2 regions of the Staphylococcus capitis subsp. capitis genome follow, and region 1 is predicted to be linked to the other one. Evidence: predicted binding sites of a transcription regulator. Region 1 holds the regulator's gene; the other holds the start of a gene.
The links. Region 1 encodes LexA, which represses DNA repair genes until DNA is damaged. Its sites were predicted from a motif close to CGAACATATGTTCG; they were not measured.
Positions count from the first base shown of each region.

Region 2: a site for LexA is predicted at 4,998-5,011, ahead of uvrB (excinuclease ABC subunit UvrB). Genes of this name have one in related genera too.

Region 1 is NZ_CP145263.1:1,434,735-1,447,948, reverse strand. Features, by position in the region: gene V6C74_RS07275 (Cof-type HAD-IIB family hydrolase) at 1-596, shown strand, start outside; gene V6C74_RS07270 (hypothetical protein) at 714-1,028, opposite strand; gene V6C74_RS07265 (amino acid permease) at 1,201-2,649, opposite strand; gene V6C74_RS07260 (catalase) at 2,868-4,382, shown strand; gene rpmG (50S ribosomal protein L33) at 4,477-4,626, shown strand; gene rpsN (30S ribosomal protein S14) at 4,815-5,084, shown strand; gene guaC (GMP reductase) at 5,247-6,224, shown strand; gene V6C74_RS07240 (CAP domain-containing protein) at 6,247-7,263, shown strand; gene lexA (transcriptional repressor LexA) at 7,484-8,104, opposite strand; gene sosA (DNA damage-induced cell division inhibitor SosA) at 8,247-8,480, shown strand; gene V6C74_RS07225 (DUF896 domain-containing protein) at 8,646-8,885, shown strand; gene tkt (transketolase) at 9,015-11,003, shown strand; gene V6C74_RS07215 (YneF family protein) at 11,222-11,458, shown strand; gene V6C74_RS07210 (CcdC family protein) at 12,073-12,540, shown strand; gene sbcD (exonuclease subunit SbcD) at 12,652-13,214, shown strand, end outside.
Region 2 is NZ_CP145263.1:1,932,618-1,945,831, forward strand. Features, by position in the region: gene uvrA (excinuclease ABC subunit UvrA) at 61-2,895, opposite strand; gene uvrB (excinuclease ABC subunit UvrB) at 2,903-4,888, opposite strand; gene V6C74_RS09630 (CsbA family protein) at 5,167-5,403, opposite strand; gene V6C74_RS09635 (YfbR-like 5'-deoxynucleotidase) at 5,409-6,050, opposite strand; partial or broken gene V6C74_RS09640 (CHAP domain-containing protein) at 6,437-7,216, opposite strand; one part of gene prfB (peptide chain release factor 2) at 7,549-8,592, opposite strand; one part of gene prfB (peptide chain release factor 2) at 8,594-8,665, opposite strand; gene secA (preprotein translocase subunit SecA) at 8,870-11,404, opposite strand; gene V6C74_RS09655 (N-acetylmuramoyl-L-alanine amidase) at 11,927-12,703, opposite strand; gene raiA (ribosome-associated translation inhibitor RaiA) at 13,017-13,214, opposite strand, start outside.

The DNA.
Region 1 (13,214 bases):
ACAATGGTGGTAAAACAATCAAAATGTCTAATGAAGAAGTTGAAGTAAGTAAAACAGTTTCGAAAGATAATTTTGATTTAATTGTAGATTATTGTAGAGAACGAGGCTTTCTAGTTTTAACGTATGATAACGGTTATATTATCCATGATAGCGATCACGAATATATGAATATTGAATCTGAATTGACAGGGCTACCTATGAAAAGAGTTAAAGATATTAAATCTTATATTTCTCGTGATGTTCCTAAAGTGATGGGCGTAGATTATGTAGGTAACATTACTGAAGCACGTATAGATTTAAATGGTTTTTTCAATAAGGATATAGATGTAACGACTAGTAAACCATTTTTCTTAGAGTTTATGGCTAAAGATGTCTCCAAAGGAAATGCTATTAAAGCACTATGCAAAAAAGAGAATATTAATCTAGAAGAAGTAGTGGTGTTTGGAGATAGTTTAAATGATCAATCTATGTTTGAGGTTGCTGGCTATTCCGTTGCGATGGGTAATGCTAGTGAAGAACTTAAAGAGAGTGCCGATGAAGTTACCTTGGATAATGACTCAGAAGGTATTCCTCATATGTTGAAGAAATTGATTTGATTAACAATAAAAAATTGCTAAAAATATAGCTTTAAACATAATTAAAAGGACTGGTAAGAGGTGTTAATCTTGCCAGTCCATATTTTTGTATTATCATAATTTGATATTTGACTTATTTTATTTGGCAGTGTGTGTCCAATCATGTTTACCTTTGTAACGTTTGACGTGTGCATAAACTTGGTCAGCAGCGTAATCAAGGTTTGTATATACTGTAATAGTAAAAGCTGATTGATTGTCTTCAAAGGGTTCTTCCAAAAATACATCTTTGAGATGTGTAAATAAATCATTCATTTGATCATGTTTTAAACTAGGGTATTCCCTTAACGTGTGTTTTAGTAAATTACCATTTTTTTCTTCAAGGGCTTGAACCACAATGACAAAACGTTCATCTTGTTTTATAACATCATCGAATAAGTTAGTTTGTCCAACCATGTTATCCACCTCTAAACCTTTTTATTACTTATATTATACATGATTACTTTTAAACATAAAATATTCAAAGTTGCTATGAAAGAAGTTTATTTTCTAAAAAGAATTCAATCGATTAATGAAAGAAATAAGATAAAAAGGCGACAATTCTTATAAAGAACTATCGCTTATAAAATTAATTTTTATAATTGTGAGAAGTTAAATCCATTTCTTCTAATTTTACAAAATGCGTGCGTTTAAGTAATTTATGCACGAAATAAATAATTGCAAGAATAATAATAGGTGCAAAGTTTCTTAAAACACTTAAAAAATCTCCAGTAATAATACTACCGTAAGAATTACCTAATAGTAAAAAAAATAATGTAATAATTACTATAACTGCTCCTATTGGATAAAACGGTGCTTTATAAGGTAGTAATTCATCAGGATTTTTACCTTGACGTTTAATGGCGCGACGCAATCTAATTTGAGACCAAATACTTGATCCCCACACTACAATAACCATTGAACCAATTATGTTTAATAGATTAAACACAGCATTTGCATTGAAATTTGCATATACTATAACAAGTATTATAAGAATGTATGTTGTGACTAACGCACGAATAGGTAATTTCGTTTGTTGATTTAATTTGCCGAAAAATTTAGGAGCTTGGCCATCGGCGCTTAGAGAAAATAGCATTCTACTCGTAGTATAGATTCCTGAATTTGCTGCTGATAATAATGAAGTTAAGATAACCGCATTAATGACAGATGCAGCAAATGCGATTCCAATTCTATCAAATACGATAGTAAACGGACTTTGGGAAACAGATTCATGCTCATTTAATAATAAAGGATCTGTATAAGGTATAATAGCTGCTATCACAGCGATAGATAATACATAGAATAAAAGAATTCTCCAAAATACTTGTTTGATAGCTTTAGGCATCGATTTCTGAGGATTATTTGATTCGCCTGCGGTAACTGCGACGACTTCAGTTCCACCTACAGAGAAACCAGCTACTAGTAATACGCTTAGTATTCCTGATATACCACCCACAAATGGTGCTTGACCTTTAGTATAATTTTCAAAACCATAAGAATGGCCACCTAATATACCAAATATCATTAATACGCCAAAGATGATAAAAACAATTATTGTTATTACTTTGATAAGTGATAACCAAAATTCCGTTTCTCCAAAAGCTTTGACTGAAAAGATATTAATTAAGAAAATAAAAGTTAAAAATATTAAACTCCAAACTAGAGGACTAAGTACTTTAAATACGTCCCAGAATTGGAGGACATTCGATGCTACAATAACGTCTACACTTGTAACGAGTGACCACATTCCCCAATATAGCCATCCCATCGTGAAACCTAGAGATGGATCAACAAAGCGCGTTGAGTAAGAACTAAATGATCCTGATACTGGGTAAAAAGTTGCCAATTCTCCAATAGATGACATTAAAAAGTAAAGCATAATCCCTATTAGTATATAAGCTAATATAGCGCCACCGGGACCTGCTTGCGAAATTACACTACCAGTTGCAACAAATAATCCCGTTCCGATAGCGCCACCAATTGCAATCATGGATATGTGTCTCGAATTGAGTCCACGTTTCATATTGTTATCTTCCATATGGTGTCTCCCATCTATTTAAATATATCCACCATTTTAATCTTTTTGAGTTGAGTATTCAATAACTTTTTAGCACTTTAAAGCGAAAATGTTTAAAAATTTTCTGAAATTTTATTTTAAATAGGAAATGCGTTTAGTTGCTATTCAAAACGGGTTTATTTAAAATATATATTACATTATAATTATTACAAATAAGAAAATATGAGGGGGAGCTAGTCATGTCTAAACAAGATGGTAGATTAACTGGACTATTTGGTGCACCAGTATCAGATAGAGAAAATAGTATGACAGCAGGGCCACGTGGTCCATTATTGATGCAAGATGTTTATTACTTAGAACAAATGTCACATTTTGATAGAGAAGTTATTCCTGAGAGACGTATGCACGCAAAGGGTTCTGGAGCTTTCGGTACTTTTACTGTAACAAATGACATTACTCAATATACAAATGCTAAAATCTTCTCTGAAGTTGGCAAACAAACAGAAATGTTTGCGCGTTTTTCAACAGTTTCAGGTGAACGTGGAGCTGCTGACTTAGAAAGAGATATTCGTGGATTCGCATTAAAATTCTATACTGAGGATGGTAACTGGGATTTGGTTGGGAATAATACTCCAGTGTTCTTCTTTAGAGATCCTAAATTATTCATTAGTTTAAATCGTGCTGTTAAGAGAGATCCACGTACAAACATGAGAAGTCCTCAAAATAACTGGGATTTTTGGACTGGTGTTCCAGAATCTTTACATCAAGTAACTATTCTAATGTCAGACCGTGGTATGCCTAAAGGTTTCCGTAACATGCATGGTTTCGGCTCACATACTTATTCAATGTATAATGATGCGGGAGAACGTGTATGGGTGAAATACCACTTTAGAACACAACAAGGCATTGAAAATTATACTGATGAAGAAGCCGCTGAAATTGTAGGTGGAGATAGAGATTCATCTCAACGAGATCTATTTAATGCCATTGAACAAGGCGATTATCCTAAATGGAAAATGTATATCCAAGTGATGACAGAAGAACAAGCTAAAAACCATCCACACAATCCATTTGACTTAACTAAAGTATGGTACAAAGATGATTATCCTTTAATTGAAGTTGGAGAATTTGAATTAAATCGCAATCCTGAAAACTATTTCTTAGATGTAGAACAGGCTGCTTTTGCGCCAACAAATATAGTACCGGGATTAGATTTTTCTCCAGATAAAATGTTACAAGGACGACTATTCTCTTATGGAGACGCTCAGAGATATCGTTTAGGTGTCAATCATTGGCAAATTCCTGTCAACCAACCTAAAGGAGTTGGAGTTGAAAACTTATGCCCATTCAGTCGTGATGGTCAAATGCGTTTCTTAGATAACAACCAAGGTGGCGGACCTCACTATTATCCAAATAACCAAGGCGTATATGATTCTCAACCTGAGTTCAAAAAACCATCATTCCCTGTAGATGGCGATGGATATGAATATAATTTCCGTCAAGACGATGACAATTATTTCGAACAACCAGGCAAGTTATTCAGACTACAATCAGATGATGCAAAAGAACGTATCTTTACTAACACAGCTAATGCAATGGACGGGGTAACTGAAGACGTTAAAGTACGTCATATTCGTCATTGTTATAAAGCAGATCCTGATTATGGTAAAGGTGTAGCTAAAGCTTTAGGTATTGATATTAATCAAATCGATTTAGAAACTGAAGAAGATGAAACTTACGAAAACTTCAAATAATATATTTGGAAAAGATAAGATTGCACGTTGACATAAATTATGATAAAATCTTAAATCGTAAGAATTCCTAACAACATTAGAAAGGGTGTTTAACGTGCGCGTAAATATTACTTTAGCTTGCACAGAATGTGGCGATCGTAACTATATTACAACTAAAAATAAACGTAATAATCCAGAACGTATTGAAATGAAAAAATATTGTCCTAGATTAAATAAATATACGTTACATCGTGAAACTAAATAATTTCTTATCTTTCAAATACGACAATTTGAAATTTTTTGTCTCTCCTATTATTTAAATAGGAGAGGCTTTTTTATTGAAAAATTATAAATAAAGTTTTATTAACTTCAGAACTTTTCCTTGTATAAATCGTAATATATGTTATTCTATAAATCGTAATAATTACGATTATAGAAAAGAGGTTAAATTAAATGGCAAAAAAATCTAAAGTAGTTAAAGAACAAAAAAGGGAAGAACTTGTAAATAAATATTATGAATTACGTAAAGAACTAAAAGCCAAAGGTGATTATGAAGCGCTTAGGAAACTTCCTAGAGATTCATCACCTACAAGATTAACTAGAAGATGTAAAGTGACAGGGCGTCCAAGAGGTGTTTTACGCAAATTTGAAATGTCTCGAATTGCTTTTAGAGAACATGCACATAAAGGTCAAATCCCTGGCGTAAAAAAATCAAGCTGGTAAAAAAGAATTTATGTCTTTTGTCCATTTACATTAGTAAAAAAACAATGTACAGTTAGTAAGGATAAAGAATAACTGAATAATATGTGCAAATTTAATATGATTATTCGGTTTTAAAGTATTATCCAATTAAAATTTTTAATTGTAAGGGGCAAAAGACATAAAATGAAGATTTTTGACTATGAAGATATACAATTAATACCAAATAAATGTATTGTTAATAGCCGCTCTGAATGTGATACTTCAATTAAGTTCGGACCACGCACATTTAAATTACCAGTGGTTCCGGCCAATATGCAGACAGTAATGAATGAAGAACTTGCACAATGGTTCGCTCAAAATGACTATTTTTATATTATGCATCGCTTTGATGAAGAAGCTAGAATTCCATTTATTAAAAAAATGCAAGATGATGGACTATTCGCTTCTATCTCTGTTGGAGTAAAAGAAAATGAATTTAAATTCATAGAAGAACTCGCTTCGAAATCTTTAGTTCCAGAATATATCACGATTGATATTGCGCACGGTCATTCAGATTCAGTTATCAATATGATTAAACATATTAAAAACCACATACCTCAAAGTTTCGTTATTGCTGGTAATGTTGGCACACCTGAAGGCGTTAGAGAGCTTGAAAATGCTGGCGCTGATGCAACAAAAGTTGGTATTGGTCCAGGTCGTGTTTGTATAACTAAAATCAAAACAGGCTTTGGTACTGGAGGTTGGCAATTAGCTGCGCTAAACATTTGTAGTAAAGCTGCTCGCAAACCTATCATTGCTGATGGTGGTTTAAGAACTCATGGTGATATAGCTAAATCAATTCGTTTTGGTGCATCAATGGTAATGATTGGCTCGTTGTTCGCTGCACACGAAGAGTCACCAGGAGAGACAGTTGAACTTGAAGGTAAGAAATATAAAGAATATTTTGGAAGTGCTTCAGAATTCCAAAAAGGCGAACATAAAAATGTTGAAGGTAAAAAAATGTTTGTCGAACATAAAGGTTCACTTAAAGATACTTTAATTGAAATGCAACAAGATTTACAAAGTTCTATATCTTATGCCGGTGGTAAAGATTTAAAATCATTAAGAACTGTAGACTATGTTATCGTGAGAAACTCAATTTTCAATGGTGATAGAGACTAAGTTTAAATAGTAGGTGTAAAAAATTAAAAGATTTCTATTATTCGTTGTAGTTTTATTATGTATTGTTATTTTCACACCCATTAAAGAAGCTCAGCCATTAGTACATTTTCAAAAGGAAGTGCGACAACAAGTTGATACTTGGATTAATAACGATTTAAATGGTAATGATAAATCATTATCTGTTCCTAGAAAACAAGAGTTTGCACTAAATAATATCCAAATGAATATGTCTAAGAAAACCGTTGAAAGTGAATTAGGTAAAGAAAAACGTATTACTTCTAATGAATATGGAACTAAGTGGTACACATATTATAATGAAGATTATGATCATTTTATTATGATTAGTTATATAAAAAATCACGTTAATGCCATGTATTCTAATCAAAATATAATTTCTTCAAAATCTAAAATTAAATACGCTACTCCTAAAGAAACTGTAAGAGATCGGTTAGGTAGTCCGATAAAATATATTAATAAAAGGCGATATCGTTTTGAGGTAACAAACAACGAATACGATGTTTTCCATAAAGATCATATTTATACAACAGTTTTTTACGATAAACATCAAAGTAGTGGAGTGACTGCGTTATTACAAGTAAGTGAGAATATGGAAAATCGCATACGTCAACAATATGGAGCACCATCTAAAGAATTAGAAAAAAGCTTTGAATTACAAAATTTTGATATAGTTAACTCGGAAAGAAAGCAACATAGTCTAAATACATTAAGTTATTCAAGCAAAATTTCAAATACTGCTAGAAAACATAGTAAAAATATGTCTAAAAATAACTTCTTCGATCACACTGACAATAAAGGGCATTCTCCTTTCGATAGATTGAAAAGTGATAATATTGATTTTAATGCAGCTGGAGAAAATCTTGCTTATGGCCAAGTTAATAGTATTTATGCTCATGAAGGGTTAATGAATTCATTAGGACATAGAAAGAATATACTTAATACCCATTATCGAAATTTAGGTGTAGGTGTCGACTTTAATAAAGAGAAACAGCCATTTTGGACTGAGAATTATACAGAGTAAAAGTTTATCTTAAGTGAATAAGGGTAAACAATGTTCGTAAGGATGTAGATAAACATGAAAACGAATAAAGAGAAACAACCCGATATACTAGATAAAATAAAAGACGTTTTAAACAAAGATTCTAAACAAAAGACAAGGTAGTACGAAAAACTACCTTGTCTTTTTATATATTCAATATGAGATTTTTTATAGGAGGTCTTAATTAGAGAGAAATTGATAGTTACATTTCTCTGTATAATCCTATGACTTTACCAACAACAATAACGTTATCTAAATAAATAGGATCCATAGTACTATTTTCAGGTTGTAATCGATAACGATTTTTCTCTTTATAGAAACGTTTAACTGTAGCTTCTTCGTCTTCTGTCATTGCTACTATAATATCGCCATTTTCAGCTATCGTTTGGCTTCTCACAATTACTTTATCGCCATCTAAAATACCAGCTTCAATCATACTTTCTCCTACTACATTTAGAATGAAAATATCACTATTGTGTGTTGAAGTTAAGTGTTCGGGTAACGGGAAATACTCTTCGATGTTCTCAACTGCCGTAATAGGAACACCGGCAGTAACTTTACCTATAACAGGTACATGAATAGTTTCTTCAACATTAACTTCCTCTAGTTGTTCGCTAACTATTTCAATGGCTCTAGGTTTAGTAGGGTCTCTTCGAATATAACCTTTTTCTTCTAATCTGGATAAATGTCCGTGTACTGTTGAACTTGATGCTAAGCCTACAGCTTCACCTATTTCTCTAACACTAGGTGGATAACCCTTGGTTTGTACGATGTGTTTAATGTAATCATAAATCTCACTTTGTCGTTTAGTTAATTCTCTCATATATAGGCACTCCCTAATTTTATTTAAGTATATTATAGCATTAATCTTCTTTCAAAACAAACGTTTGTTCGTTTTGATGTTGACAGAGAACATTAGTTCTGATAAATTAAATATACAAACAAACGTTCTAGGAGTGAGATTAATGTTAATTAAGACAAAACAAAAGTTTTTATTATATATAGCTGTAGTACTCATCTCTTGCATGGTGTTCCTAACATTCTTTTTAAGTGTAAATCAAAGTGCGCACTCAGAACAAACGTACGAAATGACTGATCATGAAATTCATCAACAGGATAATAATAAATCAAATTATAAAGTTGAAGACAAACAAAATAGCGAACAGAATGACAATAAAGTGTTCGCTTTAGTTAACTAGTAAGTTTTAAAAATATACGTTGAGTAAGTATCGATGATGAGCGTAACTATTTGGTTATGCTCATTTTTTTGATATATTCTACACAAGAATTTAATGTAGGGAATCATATAGATTTTTAAAGTTTTACACATTTTGTTTTTAAAATTAACAAGGAGCGTGACGATGATGTCTAAGAAAGATTTAAATATAGATAGAATCAATGAACTAGCTAAAAAAAAGAAAGAAAAAGGTTTAACAGAAGATGAAGCTAAGGAGCAATCTAAATTAAGAAAGCAATATTTAGAATCATTTAGAAAAGGGTTCAAGCAACAACTTGAAAATACTAAAGTGATAGATCCTGAAGGAAATGATGTTACACCTGAAAAGGTTAAAAAAATTCAATCTAATAAAAATAATAAAGAGTGAAATAAGATCGTTCAGGGTAGTTCTTGAACATTTATTAGGAGCTAATTTATCAGATTTTTCTTTATCATTTTAAATTAAAATAAGTTATAATTATATTTAGATATTATTTGAAGAAGGGAAGACACAACGATGTTTAACGAAAAAGACCAATTGGCTATCGACACAATACGTGCACTTAGTATTGATGCTATCGAGAAAGCAAATTCAGGACACCCTGGTTTACCAATGGGAGCTGCCCCTATGGCGTATACATTATGGACACGTCATCTTAATTTTAACCCCCAATCTAAAGATTATTTTAATAAGGATAGATTTATTCTTTCAGCAGGACATGGGTCTGCCTTACTATATAGTTTATTACATGTATCAGGTAGTTTAGAATTAGAAGAACTAAAACAATTTAGACAATGGGGTTCTAAAACTCCAGGTCATCCAGAGTTTAGACATACAGATGGAGTAGAAGTAACAACTGGGCCACTAGGTCAAGGATTCGCAATGTCAGTGGGAATGGCACTTGCTGAAGATCACTTAGCTGGTAAATTTAATAAAGATAATTTTAATATGGTTGACCATTACACATACGTTTTAGCTTCAGATGGAGATTTAATGGAAGGGATTTCGCATGAAGCTGCATCATTTGCTGGTCATAATCAATTAGATAAGTTAATCGTTTTATACGATTCTAACGATATTTCACTTGATGGAGATTTAAATAAGTCTTTCTCAGAAGATACACAATCTAGATTTGAAGCATATGGTTGGAATTATATTTTAGTTAAAGATGGCAATGATTTAGAAGAAATTGATAATGCTATTAATAAAGCTAAATCACAACAAGGTCCAACTATTATTGAAGTTAAAACAGTTATCGGTTTCGGTTCTCCAAATAAAGCTGGTTCAAATGGAGTACATGGAGCTCCATTAGGCGAAGATGAAAGAAAACTTACTTTTGAAGCTTATGGACTTGATCCTGAACAACGATTCAATGTACCTGACGAGGTTTACGAAATCTTCCAAACTTCAATGTTAAAACGTGCGAACGAAAATGAAGATGCTTGGAAAGCCAAATTAGAAGAATATAGTAAGGAATATCCTGAATTAGCAGAAGAATTTAAGTTAGCTATTAGTGGTAAATTACCTCAAGGCTATGAAAAAGAGTTACCTAAATATGATTTAGATCATAAAGGAGCATCAAGAGCAGATTCTGGAGAAATTATTCAAAAACTTAGTCAAACAGTGCCATCGTTCTTCGGAGGTTCTGCTGATTTAGCAGGTTCTAATAAGTCTAATGTTAAAGAGGCTAAAGATTATGATAAAGAAACACCTGAAGGTAAAAATGTGTGGTTCGGTGTTCGTGAATTTGCGATGGGTGCAGCAGTGAACGGTATGGCTGCTCATGGTGGATTACACCCTTATGCAGCAACATTCTTCGTATTTAGTGACTACTTAAAACCTGCATTACGCTTATCAGCTATCATGGGTCTTAACTCAACATTTATTTTTACACATGATTCAATAGCTGTTGGTGAAGATGGTCCTACACATGAACCGATTGAACAATTAGCAGGCTTACGTGCTATTCCTAATATGAATGTTATCCGACCAGCAGACGGTAATGAAACACGTGTAGCATGGGAAGTAGCATTAGAATCAGAACAAACACCAACTTCTCTAGTTTTAACACGTCAAAACTTACCAACTTTAGATGTTGCTGAAGAAACAATAGAAGCAGGGGTCCGTAAAGGTGCTTATGTAGTATTTGAAACAGAAAAAGAACCTGAATACTTATTATTGGCATCTGGTTCAGAAGTTAGTTTAGCAGTAGAAGCTGCCAAAGATTTAGACAAACAAGGAAAAGGTGTTAGAGTCGTATCAATGCCGAACTGGTTTGCATTTGATAAACAATCAGATGATTATAAAGAATCTGTATTACCAGCCTCAATCACTAAGCGTGTAGCTATTGAAATGGCATCACCTTTAGGTTGGCATAAATATGTTGGAACAGAAGGTAAAGTTATTGGTATTGATGGTTTTGGCGCAAGTGCACCTGGTGATTTAGTAGTTGAAAAATATGGATTCACTAAAGAAAATATATTAAATCAAATTCGTACATTCTAATATTTTTAAATAATTAGTAATTTGAAAAGGGTTACTAGTTCAAGTTTATTAGCTAGTAGCCTTTTATTTTTATATAATTTTAATAGTAAATTTGTTTAGAAAAACTAAAATTTGTTATCATTGCTAATGGTAGATATTAGTTATCACTATAAAGTGCCTCTTGAAATAACAAAGTGAATTTAGTAAAATTCAGTAGGATAAAGAAAGTGGGTGAAACAATGGCAACTTGGTTAGCAATTATTTTAATCATTTTAGCACTTATCGTAGGATTAATCGGTGGTTTCTTTTTAGCAAGAAAATATATGATGGATTACCTCAAGAAAAACCCACCTATCAATGAAGAAATGCTACGTATGATGATGATGCAAATGGGTCAGAAACCATCACAAAAGAAAATCAATCAAATGATGACAATGATGAACAAAAATATGGACCAAAACATGAAAGGCAAATAAAGCAATATTATTTCGAGCATCACAGTGTATTAATAATCACTGTGATGCTTTTTTTGTCACCTGTAGTAGTAAGGATGATGCTGAATTTTATTTAATCTTTGCTTAATATTGAATTTGATCGAGATAATAAATTAAATTTGTGAACTAGTTATTATCCAACGATAGTTATTATAGTGGTTAATCAAAATATATTGTAAATCGTAACTTAAAAACAAAAGTGTATTAAAAAAGTTAAAATTATTAAGGTACATAGCAATAAACTTGGTTTACTATTTAATTGGGGGCGATAAATAATGACAAGTCGTAATAAAGAATTACTTAAATTGGGTTTTAATGTAGTAGACTTAACCATCTCTATCATTTTAATTTATTTGTTAATTAAACTATAGACTGGTCATTTATAATAAACCTTCAATAACTCATGTCTTAGTGGAAAGATTAATCTGCTAAGACATTTTTTAACTGTATGGAAATTTAAATTAGTTATTGATAAACCTAGCTTTTAAATCTTTTGAATTTTAGTAAGTTTAAAGTAGTCATTGATATAAGGATAGTGATATACTATCATATGATGAATTAAGAGTATTAAGTTTATGTCATAAGAAGGTGTCAAATTGGCTTATTTAGTATTTTCTATTGTCGTTGCTTTTTTAATGGGCGCAGTAGTTATTGTAATTAGAATGAAAGCTCAAAAGTTCCCGGTTAATGAGAAAAAAATCATATTACCACCGTTTTTTATGGCAACTGGGGCTTTAATGTATATTATCCCATATTTTAGATTAACTGGTATGGAAATGTTAGAGTCACTAATTTTAGGCGTACTCTTCTCAACTGTCTTAATTTTTACATCAAGATTTGAAGTCAAAGGCAGCGAAATTTACATGAAACGTTCTAAAGCATTTCCAGTAATTTTAATTTCGTTACTAGTTATTAGAACTATCATCAAAATCTTTATCAGCAATGAAATCAATCCAGGAGAAATAGCTGGTATGTTTTTCTTACTAGCGTTTTGTATGATTGTGCCTTGGAGATTAGCAATGTTCTATAAATATAAAAAGTTAAAAAAATCACTAGTTAAATAGTGTTTTAGCCACTTGTCATATTATTTGATGAGTGGCATTTTTTACTTGAAAGTAGATCAAAAGAAATGTAAAATTTAAATGCGAACAAATGTTCTTATTAGGAGGATGGTTATGAAAATTATACACACTGCTGATTGGCATCTCGGTAGAATCTTAAATGGTAAACAATTACTTGATGATCAAAAATATGTTTTAACTAAATTTATTAATCATATGGAAGAAGAACAACCTGATGTCATAGTCATAGCAGGTGACTTATATGACACCTCTTATCCAAGTAAGGAAACGATGAGTTTACTTGAAAACACCATTGCAGAGTTGAATATTAGACTTCATATACCTGTCATTATGATCAGTGGGAATCATGATGGAAAAGAAAGGTTAAATTATGGCTCATCATGGTTTGAACACAATCATTTATACATAAGAACCAAACTCAAGGATATACATAAACCTATAGAAATTAACGGGGTACAATTTTTTGCGTTACCTTTTGCGACAATAAGTGAAGTACAAAACTTTTTTAAAGATAAGGAAATTAAAACCCATCAACAGGCTTTAAATCACTGCTTAGAATATATGTCTCACAACATTGATGAAAATAAGATGAGTATTTTAATTGGTCATTTAACAGTTAAAGGTGGAAAGACATCCGATTCAGAGAGACCTTTAAC
Region 2 (13,214 bases), 500 kb from region 1:
TAGCGTTAGTAATGGGTAACTAAAGCTTTGAAGTTTTGCTTTTACTAACTAACTATTTAATTATTCAATAGTATCTCTTTTTAAAACAGGTTTTAAATACGCTCCCGTATAAGAGTCTTTATTTTCAGCGATTTCTTCTGGAGTACCAGTTCCTACTATTGTACCTCCGCCTTCTCCACCTTCAGGTCCGAGATCGATAATGTGATCTGCTGTTTTAATCACATCTAAGTTATGCTCAATAATCACAACTGTATCACCGTTTTCTACTAATCGATTTAAAACTTTTAACAAGCGACTAATATCATCAACATGCAATCCAGTTGTAGGTTCATCAAGGATATAAATAGAACGTCCTGTAGAACGCTTATGCAATTCAGAAGCTAATTTTACACGTTGAGCTTCACCACCTGAAAGAGTTGTCGCTTGCTGTCCTAGAGTGATATAACCTAAGCCGACATCAACAAGTGTTTGAAGCTTTCGATTTATTTTTGGAATATTTTCAAAGAAATGTGTTGCTTCTTCAACAGTCATTTCTAATACATCAGCAATATTCTTTCCTTTGTATGTTACTTCTAAAGTCTCTCGATTATAACGTTTACCGTCACATACTTCACAAGGGACATAAACATCTGGTAAGAAATGCATTTCTATCTTAATGATACCGTCACCTTTACAAGCTTCACAACGTCCACCTTTAACGTTAAAACTAAATCTACCTTTTTGATATCCTCGAATTTTAGCTTCATTCGTTTGAGCGAAGACATCTCTTATATCGTCGAAAACACCAGTATAAGTAGCTGGATTTGAACGTGGAGTTCTACCAATTGGAGATTGATCAATATCAATAATCTTATCTAAGTGATCGATACCATCGATTTTGTCAAAATCTCCAGGTTTTACTTTAGATTTATTAATTTTTTGAGCAAGAGATTTATATAAAATTTCATTAACTAATGAACTTTTACCTGAACCAGACACTCCAGTAACAACAGTCATCACTGATAATGGAAAATCAACATCTACATTTTTGAGATTATTGCTTCTAGCACCTTTAATGCTAATTTTTTTATCAGTTACTTCTCGTCTATGCTCTGGAACGTCAATGCGTTTTTTTCCACTTAAATATTGACCAGTTAATGATTTTTTATCTTTCATTACTTTAGCAGGTGTGCCGCTTGAAACAATTTCTCCACCATGATTACCTGCTCCCGGACCAACATCTACCAAATAATCTGCTGCTCTCATGGTATCATCATCATGTTCAACAACAATTAACGTATTTCCTAAATCTCTCATCTCTTTTAATGTACTTATTAGGCGATCATTATCTCTTTGATGTAACCCAATAGAAGGTTCGTCTAATACATACAATACGCCAGTTAATCTTGAACCTATTTGGGTTGCAAGACGAATACGCTGTGCTTCCCCACCTGATAAAGTACCAGACGAACGATTCAAGGTAAGATATTCTAAACCTACATTATTTAAGAAAGATAATCTTGAAATAATTTCTTTAAGGATTTGGTTCGCTATCGCTCTATCTTGCTCACTTAATTCAATATTTTCATAGTAATTCAACGCATTTTTAATGGAGTACTGCACGACTTCACCAATGTTAAAACCACCAACATAGACAGATAAAGCTTCCTGACTTAATCGTTTACCATGACACGTTTCACATGGAAGTTCTGTCATATACTTACTCATCATTTCACGTGTATATTCAGAAGGAGACTCATGGTAGCGTCGATTGATATTAGGAATGACTCCTTCGAATACCATTTTGCGTTTACGTGTTCCACCGTTACGTTGAGTGAAAGTAAACTCAATTTCTTTATCTCCAGAACCGTGCATCAAAATATTTTTTTGTCTATCTGTTAGTTTTTTATATGGTTTATCCATATTAATCTTATAAACTTCACATACACGTTTTAACAATGTTGGATAAAAGTCAGAACTTGTTGGCTCCCATGGTTCAATTGCACCTTCATTTAATGATTTATCTTTATCAGGAACTACTAAATCCATGTCTACTGTTAGTTTTTGACCAAGACCATCACATGTTGGACATGCACCAAATGGACTATTAAAACTGAACATTCTTGGCTCTAACTCACCAATTGAGAATCCACAAATTGGACATGCATGATTTTCAGAAAATTTCAGTTCATCACCATCTATTACATCAACAGTTAAGTTACCTTCCGCTAATTCTAAGGAAGTTTCAATTGAATCTGCTAAGCGTGTTTCAATTCCATCTTTAACAACTAAGCGGTCAACAACAACTTCGATAGTATGATTTTTATTCTTATCAAGTTCAGGTACTTCATTTACATCTACGATTTCTCCATCGACACGTAAGCGTACATAACCTTTTTTACCAATGTCCTCAATTAATTTTTCGTGTGTTCCCTTTCTATGAGAGACTACAGGTGCAAGAAGTTGTATTTTTGTACGTTCTTCAAGTTCTAAAATTCTATCCACCATTTGTTGAACAGTTTGAGATTCTATTTCTATTCCATGATGTGGACAATAAGGTTTACCTACGCGTGCATAAAGCAGACGTATATAGTCATAGATTTCAGTTACAGTTGCAACAGTTGACCGTGGGTTTTTACTAGTTGTTTTTTGATCTATAGAAATGGCAGGTGATAAACCTTCGATTGTATCAACATCTGGCTTATCCATTTGACCTAAAAACTGACGTGCATATGCACTTAAAGACTCCACATATCGTCTTTGTCCTTCCGCATAAATCGTATCAAACGCTAACGAAGACTTACCAGAGCCTGAAAGCCCAGTCATTACAATAAGTTTATTTTTGGGTAGTTCAATATCTACTCCTTTTAAATTGTGTGCACGTGCGCCTTTAACGACTATTGACGGTCCTTTCATTTAAACGTCACCCTTCTGCTTTTAATTCAAATAACATATCTCTTAATTCCGTTGCTTTCTCAAAGTCTAAATCTTTAGCTGCTTTTTTCATTTCTTTTTCTATATTTTCAATCGTTTTTTGTCTTTCTTTTTTAGTCATTTTCTTAGGTAGTTCTGTTTGTTTCTGATCGTTCGTCTCATCACTTTCCACTGTAGCACTAATAACATCGTGTATTTTCTTATTAATAGTTTTAGGAGTTATGCCATGTTCCTTATTATGAGCTGTTTGAATATCTCGACGTCTTTGTGTTTCATCAATTGCATATTGCATTGAATCAGTAATTTTATCTGCATACATGATTACTTCACCTTTATCATTACGTGCTGCACGACCTATTGTTTGAATTAAAGAACGATCTGAACGTAGAAATCCTTCTTTATCAGCATCAAGTATAACTACTAGAGATACTTCAGGTATATCAATACCCTCTCTCAATAGATTGATTCCTACAATAGCGTCATAAGTTCCCATACGTAAATCCCGAATAATTTCTATTCGTTCTAATGTTTTAATCTCAGAGTGTAAGTAGTTAACTTTAATACCCGCTTCTTTCATATATGTTGTTAAATCTTCACTCATTTTTTTAGTTAATGTAGTTACTAATACACGTTCATCTCTATCTATTCGTTCTTGAATCTCACTGAGTAAATCGTCTATTTGATTTTCAGTCGGACGAACATCAATTTTAGGATCAAGTAATCCAGTTGGACGAATAATCTGTTCAACCATTTCATCAGTGTGTTCTAATTCATAAGGTCCTGGCGTAGCAGAAACATAGACAAGTTGTTTAGTTTTATCCTCAAACTCTTCAAATTTTAAAGGTCTATTATCAAGTGCACTTGGTAGACGGAATCCATGATCTACAAGCACCTGTTTACGTGCTCTGTCACCGTTATACATACCACGAATTTGTGGTAAAGTAACGTGTGATTCATCAATCATCACAAGCCAATCGTCACCAAAATAATCAAGCAATGTAAAAGGCGTTGAGCCTAGAGGTCTCAATGTAAGATGAACAGAATAATTCTCGATACCTGAACAGAACCCCATTTCACGCATCATTTCTAAATCATAATTTGTGCGCTGTTCAAGGCGTTGAGCCTCTAATAATTTATTTTCATCGCGTAATTCTTTAAGTCGTTCTTCTAATTCTTTCTCAATGCGTTCAATTGCAACTTTCATTTTTTCTTCACGAGTTACGAAGTGAGAAGCTGGGAAGATAGCAAAATGTTCACGTTCTCGAATTACTTCACCAGTTAAATAATTGACCTCTCTGATACGATCAATTTCATCCCCAAAGAACTCTACTCTAATACACATTTCTTCTCTAGAGGCAGGGAAAATCTCTACAACATCTCCACGCACTCTAAATGTACCACGTTGGAAGTCAATGTCATTACGTGTATATTGGACATCTACTAATTTTCTTAGCAATTCACTACGATCCATTTCCATTCCAACTCTAACGCTAACTACTAAATCTTTATATTCTTCCGGATTACCTAAACCATAAATACAACTTACACTAGCAATAATTATTACATCATCGCGTTCAAATAATGCACTTGTAGCCGAATGACGTAATTGGTCGATTTCATCATTGATGGAGGCGTCCTTTTCTATGAAAGTATCTGTCGATGGGACATAAGCTTCTGGTTGATAATAGTCATAATAACTTACAAAATATTCTACTCTATTTTCAGGGAAGAATTCTTTAAACTCACTATAAAGCTGTCCAGCCAATGTTTTATTATGGGCAATAATTAATGTAGGCTTCCCAACTTCTTTGATGACGTTACTCATAGTGAATGTTTTACCTGTTCCCGTCGCACCAAGTAAAGTTTGATGTCGCTTCCCATTATTAACACCATCAACAATTTTTTGTATCGCTTGGGGTTGATCCCCCTGTGGTTCAAATTCAGAATTCAACTTAAATGGAACATGTTCAACCATTCTGACATACGCCTCCTATTTGATTTCTCACTCATTTAGAGTTTAACATTCACGTTTATAAACTTAAGTTTTATTATATTCTATTCTAACAAATTTATAACACTCAAAGCAAACGTTTGTTCGCTTAGGATTTTTTGAAAATAAAAACAAACATAGCGAGACACCATGCTTGTTTAAAAAAGTTATTTAATTTAAGTCTTTGTTGTTTAAAGATACTATAAAACAATCTTCTTGAACCTTCAAAAGATTTGTTTGTCCTTATACATATTGATAAAACCCTAACGAGAATCATCTTGGTTCTTATGAAATTTCAATTTATCAATGATGAGATAGCCTGCTAGAAGACTCACTACATCTATAAAAATAATCCATTCATTATGGAAAAAACCTTTATAAATCGAAGTACCTATTAATATTAGTGTTAATAATGTACCTATCCATTTACTTCTAGTGACAACACTAAATAATACCACTAATATACAAGGAAAAAAGGCGGCACATGCATACCAAATCATTATCGTCACCCATTTCTTCTGTTTAAGATTGTCATAGTCGTTTCACGTAACTCAGTTCTTGGAATGAAGTTTTCCGTAAGCATTTCGGGAATAACATTGTCTATGAAGTCTTTCACTGAATTTAAATGATCAAATTGAATAATTGTTTCTAGGCTCATTTCGTAAATTTCAAAGAATAAAGGTTCTGGATTACGTTTTTGAATTTCTCCAAAAGTTTCATATAATAAATCAATTTTGTCTGCCACAGAGAGAATCTGACCTTCTAAAGAATCATCTTTACCTTCTTGAAGTCGTTCTCGATAAACATTTTGATATTGTTTAGGAATCTCTTCTTTAATAAATGTATCTACCATTTCTTCTTCGACTTGGGAGAATAATTTCTTTAATTCTCTACTGGCATATTTAACAGGGGTTTTAATGTCACCGGTAAAAACTTCAGCAAAATCGTGATTTAACGCCTTTTCATATAAACTTTTCCAATTTATTTCATTTCCATGGTATTCTTCAACAGTTGCTAAATACTGGGCAATTTTAGTCACTTTAAACGAGTGTGCAGCGACATTATGTTCAAAATATTTAAACTTACCCGGTAGTCTTATTAACTTTTCTAAATCAGAAAGCCTTTTAAAATATTGATGTACACCCATATCACGATACCTCCCTGTAAACGAAGTTTGTCTATTTACTTATAGTTATTATATCAAGCCATACTATTATTGAAAGTAAATTCATATTTTTATATATTAATTTTCTATAAAGATAAGAGATTCTAGTTTATACATACCTAAAACTCTCGATTTCTGATAATTAAATTTCATTGAGCGTTTAAGTAGCCTTCTTAATACGTTGATGACATAGTATTTATCCCTTAATATACAAAAACAAGGCTGAAACAATTAACATTGTCTCAACCTTGTTTAGCATAATTACACTAATAATCTAATCCATAAATAAGTGTTTTAATCTTTTATTTAATACTTAACATCCCTATTTGGATGAACTTATTTCTCTTTCACTTATATCAATTATTCTTTTAATGAATATAATTATAAGAACCTGGATTATAAATTGTTCTATAAGATTTAACGTTTACGCCACCGTTCCAGTTCATTTCAGAAACAGTTAATGTGCCATTAGGATTTACTGACTCAACTACTCCTACATGTCCATATGCACCTGCACCATTTTGTCCTGGAGCACTTTGGAAGATCGCTCCTACTTCAGGTGTATTGTTTACATTGAATCCAGCTTGGCTAGCTGATGCTGCCCAGTTACTAGCATTACCCCATAAACTACCAATTGGTCTACCTAATTCAGCACGACGATTAAATGCGTAGTAAGTACATTGACCATCAGTATACAAGTTACCCGCATTCGCAACACTTCTTAAACCGTTATAAGAAGTTTGTGATACATTGATTGGTGTTTCATAATTTTCATAAGTAACACCTGACTCATCAATTGAAGTCGACTCATTAGTAGTTTGAGGAATAGCGATTTCCTCGCTTTCAAATTGCACTGGTTGAGCACCATTCTCTGAAACAACTATTTTATCACCAGGGAAAATAAGTGGTTTAATTCCCGGGTTTAATGTATATAATTACTCTAAAGTGATACCGTGTTCTACTGCGATATTATATAAACAATCTCCTGCTTTAACTATATACGTTCCTAAGTTAGATTGATTCGTTGAAACAACGTCTGATGAATTTACGTCCTGTTGAGACGCCTCTGATTCTTGAGCGTTAGCTGCAGTGTTGATTGCAAAAAATGCTGCAATCGAACTTAAAGTTACAGTTAGCGTTTTTTTCATCTAGTTGTCATTCCTTTGCTGATTTGTTCTTAAATTTACAAGTCTAAATATAGCACATCATATCCTCTAGATGTTTAATGTTATAACGATTTAATATAACAGTAAAAAGAGAATGATTACAAAAATACTATATAAAACGCTAACTATCTTTACAATAACGGTGTAAAGGGTTACTTTTCCGAATATAAAACTCTATCTGGTAATATATTAAATTGCAAATTACATATTATTAATAAAAATTATAATACGCAAAATATTTCTGGCTAAATACTCATCACATTAAAAACCTCATTTACTAATCGTGAAGACTAATAAATGAGGATTTTAAACCATTAACTTTCTTGATTGTCCATTTCTTTTCTTAAATATGCCTCTATAAATGGCCCAATATCGCCGTCCATAACAGCATCAACCTTACCAGTTTCTTCATTTGTACGATGGTCTTTAACCATAGAATACGGATGGAAAACATAAGATCGTATTTGACTTCCCCATCCAATTTCTTTTTGTTCGCCGCGAATTTCAGCCATTTCACGTTCTTGTTCATCTAGTTTTAGTTGGTATAACTTAGATTTTAACATCTTCATTGCCGCTTCTCGGTTTTTAATTTGTGAACGTTCATTTTGGTTATTTACTACAATACCTGATGGATGGTGAGTAATTCTGATAGCTGATTCTGTTTTATTGATGTGCTGACCACCGGCTCCTGAAGCTCTAAATGTGTCAACTGTTATATCATCTGGATTAATTTCTATTTCGATTTCATCATTATTGAAATCTGGAATCACATCACAAGAAGCAAATGACGTATGACGTCTACCTGATGAATCAAATGGCGAAATTCTAACTAATCGATGCACGCCTTTTTCTGCTTTAAGGTAACCATAGGCATTATGACCTTTAATCAATAACGTTACACTTTTCACGCCAGCTTCATCACCGGGTAAATAGTCCACTGTCTCAACATTGAAACCATTTTGTTCACAGTAACGTTGATACATTCTTAATAACATACTCGCCCAATCTTGTGATTCTGTTCCTCCAGCTCCAGGATGAAGTTCAAATATGGCATTATTTGCATCATGTGGCCCGTCTAGAAGCAACTGTAATTCAAATTGATCCATTTTATCTTTAAATTGAATCACATCGCTCTCAAGTTCTTCTTTCATATCTTCATCATATTCTTCTTGTAACAATTCTCTGGTTGCACTCATATCATCAACTTCATTGGCTAAATCACGATACCCATTTACTATCGATTTTAAGGCGTTATTTTTATCTATAATTTCTTGGGCTTTACTTTGGTCATTCCAAAAGTCTGGGTCTGCCATCATTTCTTCGTATTCTTGAATATTAGTCTCTTTATTTTCTAAGTCAAAGAGACCCCCTAATTTGATTTAAATTATTTTGGTATTCATCAATATTACGTTTAATTTCAGATAATTCCATTGATTTTCTCTCCTATTACTGAATCTTTAGCGCTTTTAGTATTTATCATACTATATCTTACATGAAATTCGTCTTCATGAAAATTAACCTTCAAACTTTTAAAACTTTGAAGGTTCGAAATCAATATCAATAAATAATAATAAAGACCGAGCCATTTGTATGCCTCAGTCTTCATTATTAAACAATACACTATTTAGTGCTTAATTATGCTTGGCCATGGCAATTTTTGTACTTTTTACCACTACCACATGGACAAGGGTCATTACGCCCTACTTGGTAACCTTTTACAATAGGTTGAGATTTTACTTTTTCTTTACCATCTTCAGCTGTAAGGTGTTTACCCTCACCTAAATCTTTTGTTTTTTCACGTTCAATATCATCTTCAAATTGAACTACAGATTTTAAGATATATTTACAAGTATCTTCTTCAATATTTTGCATCATGATATCAAACAATTCATGACCTTCGTTTTGATAGTCACGGAGAGGGTTTTGTTGTGCATATGAACGTAGATGGATACCTTGACGTAACTGATCCATTGTATCGATATGGTCTGTCCAATGACTATCGATAGAACGTAATAAAATCATACGTTCAAATTCGCTCATTTGATCACCTAATTTTTCTTTCTGACGGTCATAAGCTTTTTCGATTTTTGCCCATACAACTTCAAAGATGTCTTCAGAATCTTTACCATTAATTTCAGACTCCGCTAAGTCTCCCTCTTGTAAAAAGACATCATTCACGTAGTTAATAAATGGTGCATAATCAGGGTTGTCATCATCTTCATTAACGTAATAGTTGATAGCTCGTTGAAGTGTAGAACGTAACATAGCATTGACTACTTGTGAACTATCTTCATTATCTATAATTTCGTTTCGTTCATTATAAATAATTTCACGTTGTTTACGTAGTACTTCATCGTATTCAAGGATACGTTTACGCGCATCAAAGTTATTACCTTCTACGCGTTTTTGAGCAGATTCAACAGCTCTTGATACCATTTTAGATTCTATTGGAGTTGAATCATCCATACCAAGTCTATTCATCATTTTTTGTAAACGTTCTGAACCAAAACGAACCATTAATTCGTCTTGAAGTGATAGATAGAAACGACTGTCACCTCTATCACCTTGACGTCCTGAACGACCACGTAACTGGTCATCAATACGACGTGATTCATGACGTTCTGTACCTATTACAGCAAGTCCGCCAAGGTCTTCAACACCATCGCCAAGTTTAATATCTGTACCACGTCCAGCCATGTTTGTCGCAATTGTAACAGCACCTTTTTGACCAGCGTTCGCAATGATTTCTGCTTCACGTTCATGGTTTTTCGCATTTAATACATCGTGTCTAATACCACGTTTTTTAAGTAGATTTGAAATATATTCTGACGTTTCTACTGCCACTGTACCTAATAAGATAGGTTGTCCTTTTTTATGCTTATCAACAACATCTTCAACTACAGCGTCAAATTTACCCTTTTGACTAATATAAATTAAATCTGCCTTATCAATACGTTGGACAGGTTTATTCGTAGGAATTTGAGTTACTGTCATATTGTAAATATTACGAAACTCTTCTTCTTCAGTTTTCGCAGTACCAGTCATTCCAGCTAATTTATTATACATTCTGAAATAGTTTTGGAATGTAATAGATGCCATAGTCTTAGATTCATTTTGAATGGTCACACCCTCTTTAGCTTCGATAGCTTGGTGCAATCCTTCAGAGAAACGACGTCCTGGCATCGTACGTCCTGTGAATTGGTCCACAATAAGTACTTCACCATCTACAACCATATAATCCACATCACGTTGTAACGTTACATGCGCTCGTAATGCAGTATTAATATGGCTAATGATTTCAACGTTTTGAACATCATATAAATTGTCCACTTTAAACATACGCTCAGCTTTGTCAGCACCTTGTTCGGTTAGATGAACAGCTTTTGTTTTTTCATCATAATTATAGTCATCTTCTGCTTTAAGCATCTTAGCGAATACATTAGCTTGAGTGTATAATGATGTAGATTTTTCTGCTTCACCAGAAATAATTAAAGGTGTTCTCGCTTCATCAATTAAAATAGAGTCGACCTCATCAATAATTGCAAAATGTAATGGACGCATAACTCTTTCTTCAGCGTAATTCACCATATTATCTCTTAAGTAGTCGAAACCAAGTTCATTATTTGTACTATAAGTAATATCTTGTGCATACGCTTCGCGTTTTTCTTCAGTAGATTTACTATTTAAGTTAAGACCGACAGATAAACCTAAGAAATTATATAATTCGGCCATCTCTTCACTTTGAAAACTTGATAAATACTCATTGACTGTAATAACGTGAACGCCTCGACCAGCCAAAGCATTTAAATAAGTTGGCATTGTCGCTGTTAAAGTTTTACCTTCCCCAGTTCTCATTTCAGCGATATCGCCTTTATGAATCGCAATACCACCCATAACTTGTACTCTATACGGAATCATATTAAATACACGTTTAGAGCCTTCACGTACGAGTGCATATGCTTCAGGTAAAATTTTATCTAAATAATCATTTTGTTTTTTAACATCATCAATTTCGGATAATTCTTTTTGAAACGCTTTAGTTTTTTCACGAATTTCTTCATCAGTTAATATAGCAGTGTCTTCCTCTAACGCGAGTACTTTATCTGCTAGTTTACCTAAGCGTTTTGTTTCTTTTTTATTGCCGTCAACAATTTTCAATAAAAATCCCATTACATGCGTCGCTCCTTTAGCTAAAACTGTTTGGCTTACAACAATTTATCTTATCATTAATACCATTAAAATTATACTTATATACTCATACTTTGAGTCTTTCGATTATCTTCCTTGTTACTCTCTTTACTAAAAATGAACTTCAGATTAGCTATTACAAGTTTGAATTAATGGTTCAATAAATCCCTATAAATCAACAACATATTTATTTTAACACGATAGAAACAATTTTTTCTCGTCATAAATAAATAATTTTCGAATATATTATAAAAAGCGTAGTTTAGACAACTGAAAATGAAATTATACAATTTTAGAATCGTCAAACCACGGTAGCATAATCAAAGATATGTGTCCATCAATAAACAATTGAATGATTGAGTGTAATAGAAGATACATTAATAATAATGAAATTGTTTATTTTAAAAAATATAATCTTATAGTAAGAGCAAACAAACGAATAAGGCTAGAAGCCTAATATAAGCTCCTAGCCTCGTCTAATGCATGTATTACGGTTATAAAATCTTACGCCATATTATCATAGTAATATTGGATTAATTCAAACATTTGATGCATATCATAACCCCATCTTGCATAGTACTCATACGGATCAACATGATCGGTTCCACCCCAATATCTGCTTACTGCGTTGTGACTGATAACAGAACCTTTACCTTCATTTTCATCAGCAAGTGTTGGAGTAATTCCATTTTGTTTTAACATGAATGCTGCAAGCCATGCTTGGTTATTCACTGATTTCGCAAAATCTTCAAAGTTATACATTCTTACTAGTTCAATTTGATAGAAGTAAGGATTTGCTTTAGGTCCAGCACCCCATACATAATATTTTGAAGGTGCAGTAAGATGTATTTCTTGATTATCAACGAATGCGTGTACAAATGCTGTATTGTATGTTGCATACATGTTATCAACCCATTTTTGTAAAGAGCGATGATCTTCTCCTACCTCATGGATTACAACACCAATATATGTACCTTCCTTATATTCCAATTTTGGAAGAGTGTTCATACGTGGGTCATTGACCACATGGGAATGTTGAAGATGATTTTTAATAATATATTGATTTACTTTAGAGTCTTCAAACGTAGGTTCCTCATCAGTATTAGCTTTCTTCAATTTATCAGTATTCCCTGAGAATTGTGTAGTAGCATTATTTTGATTTTGTGGATTCACCATTGTTTGTTTAGAGGATAGACTTTGGGCATGACTCACAGGTGTATAAAATAGCGACATAGACATCAACATAATACATGTAGAAAAAAGAATTATCATTTTAGGCATAAATTTTCACCCCTTTCTTTTCGTTGTAATTATTAAAATTATTATTTAATAATTTCACTTATAGTATTAATCTAATAACAAATTAAAATAAAGTATTTATTTGCATTAAAAATGAAATATTTGTGTATATTATTAAGAATTTTCTAAAAAATAAATTTCTATACAATTAATTAGATAAAAAACCTCAAATCAAAAAAGAGTAGCCTGTTTAGCCACTCTTAAACTTATACAATTAAAAAAGAGACTTCCTATTACTATAAATAGAAAGCCTCTATAATCGCTTCACATATTACTAAATATGTCTGTACAATTTTTATTCAGTTGTTTCAATTAATCCGTATTTACCGTCTTTACGTCTATAAACAATACTTGTACCGTCTGTCTCTCTATCTGTAAAGATGAAGAAATCATGTCCTAATAAGTTCATTTGTAATACTGCTTCTTCTGAATCCATAGGTTTTAAACTAAATTGTTTTGAACGGATAATTTCAATATCGCTATCGCTTACAGG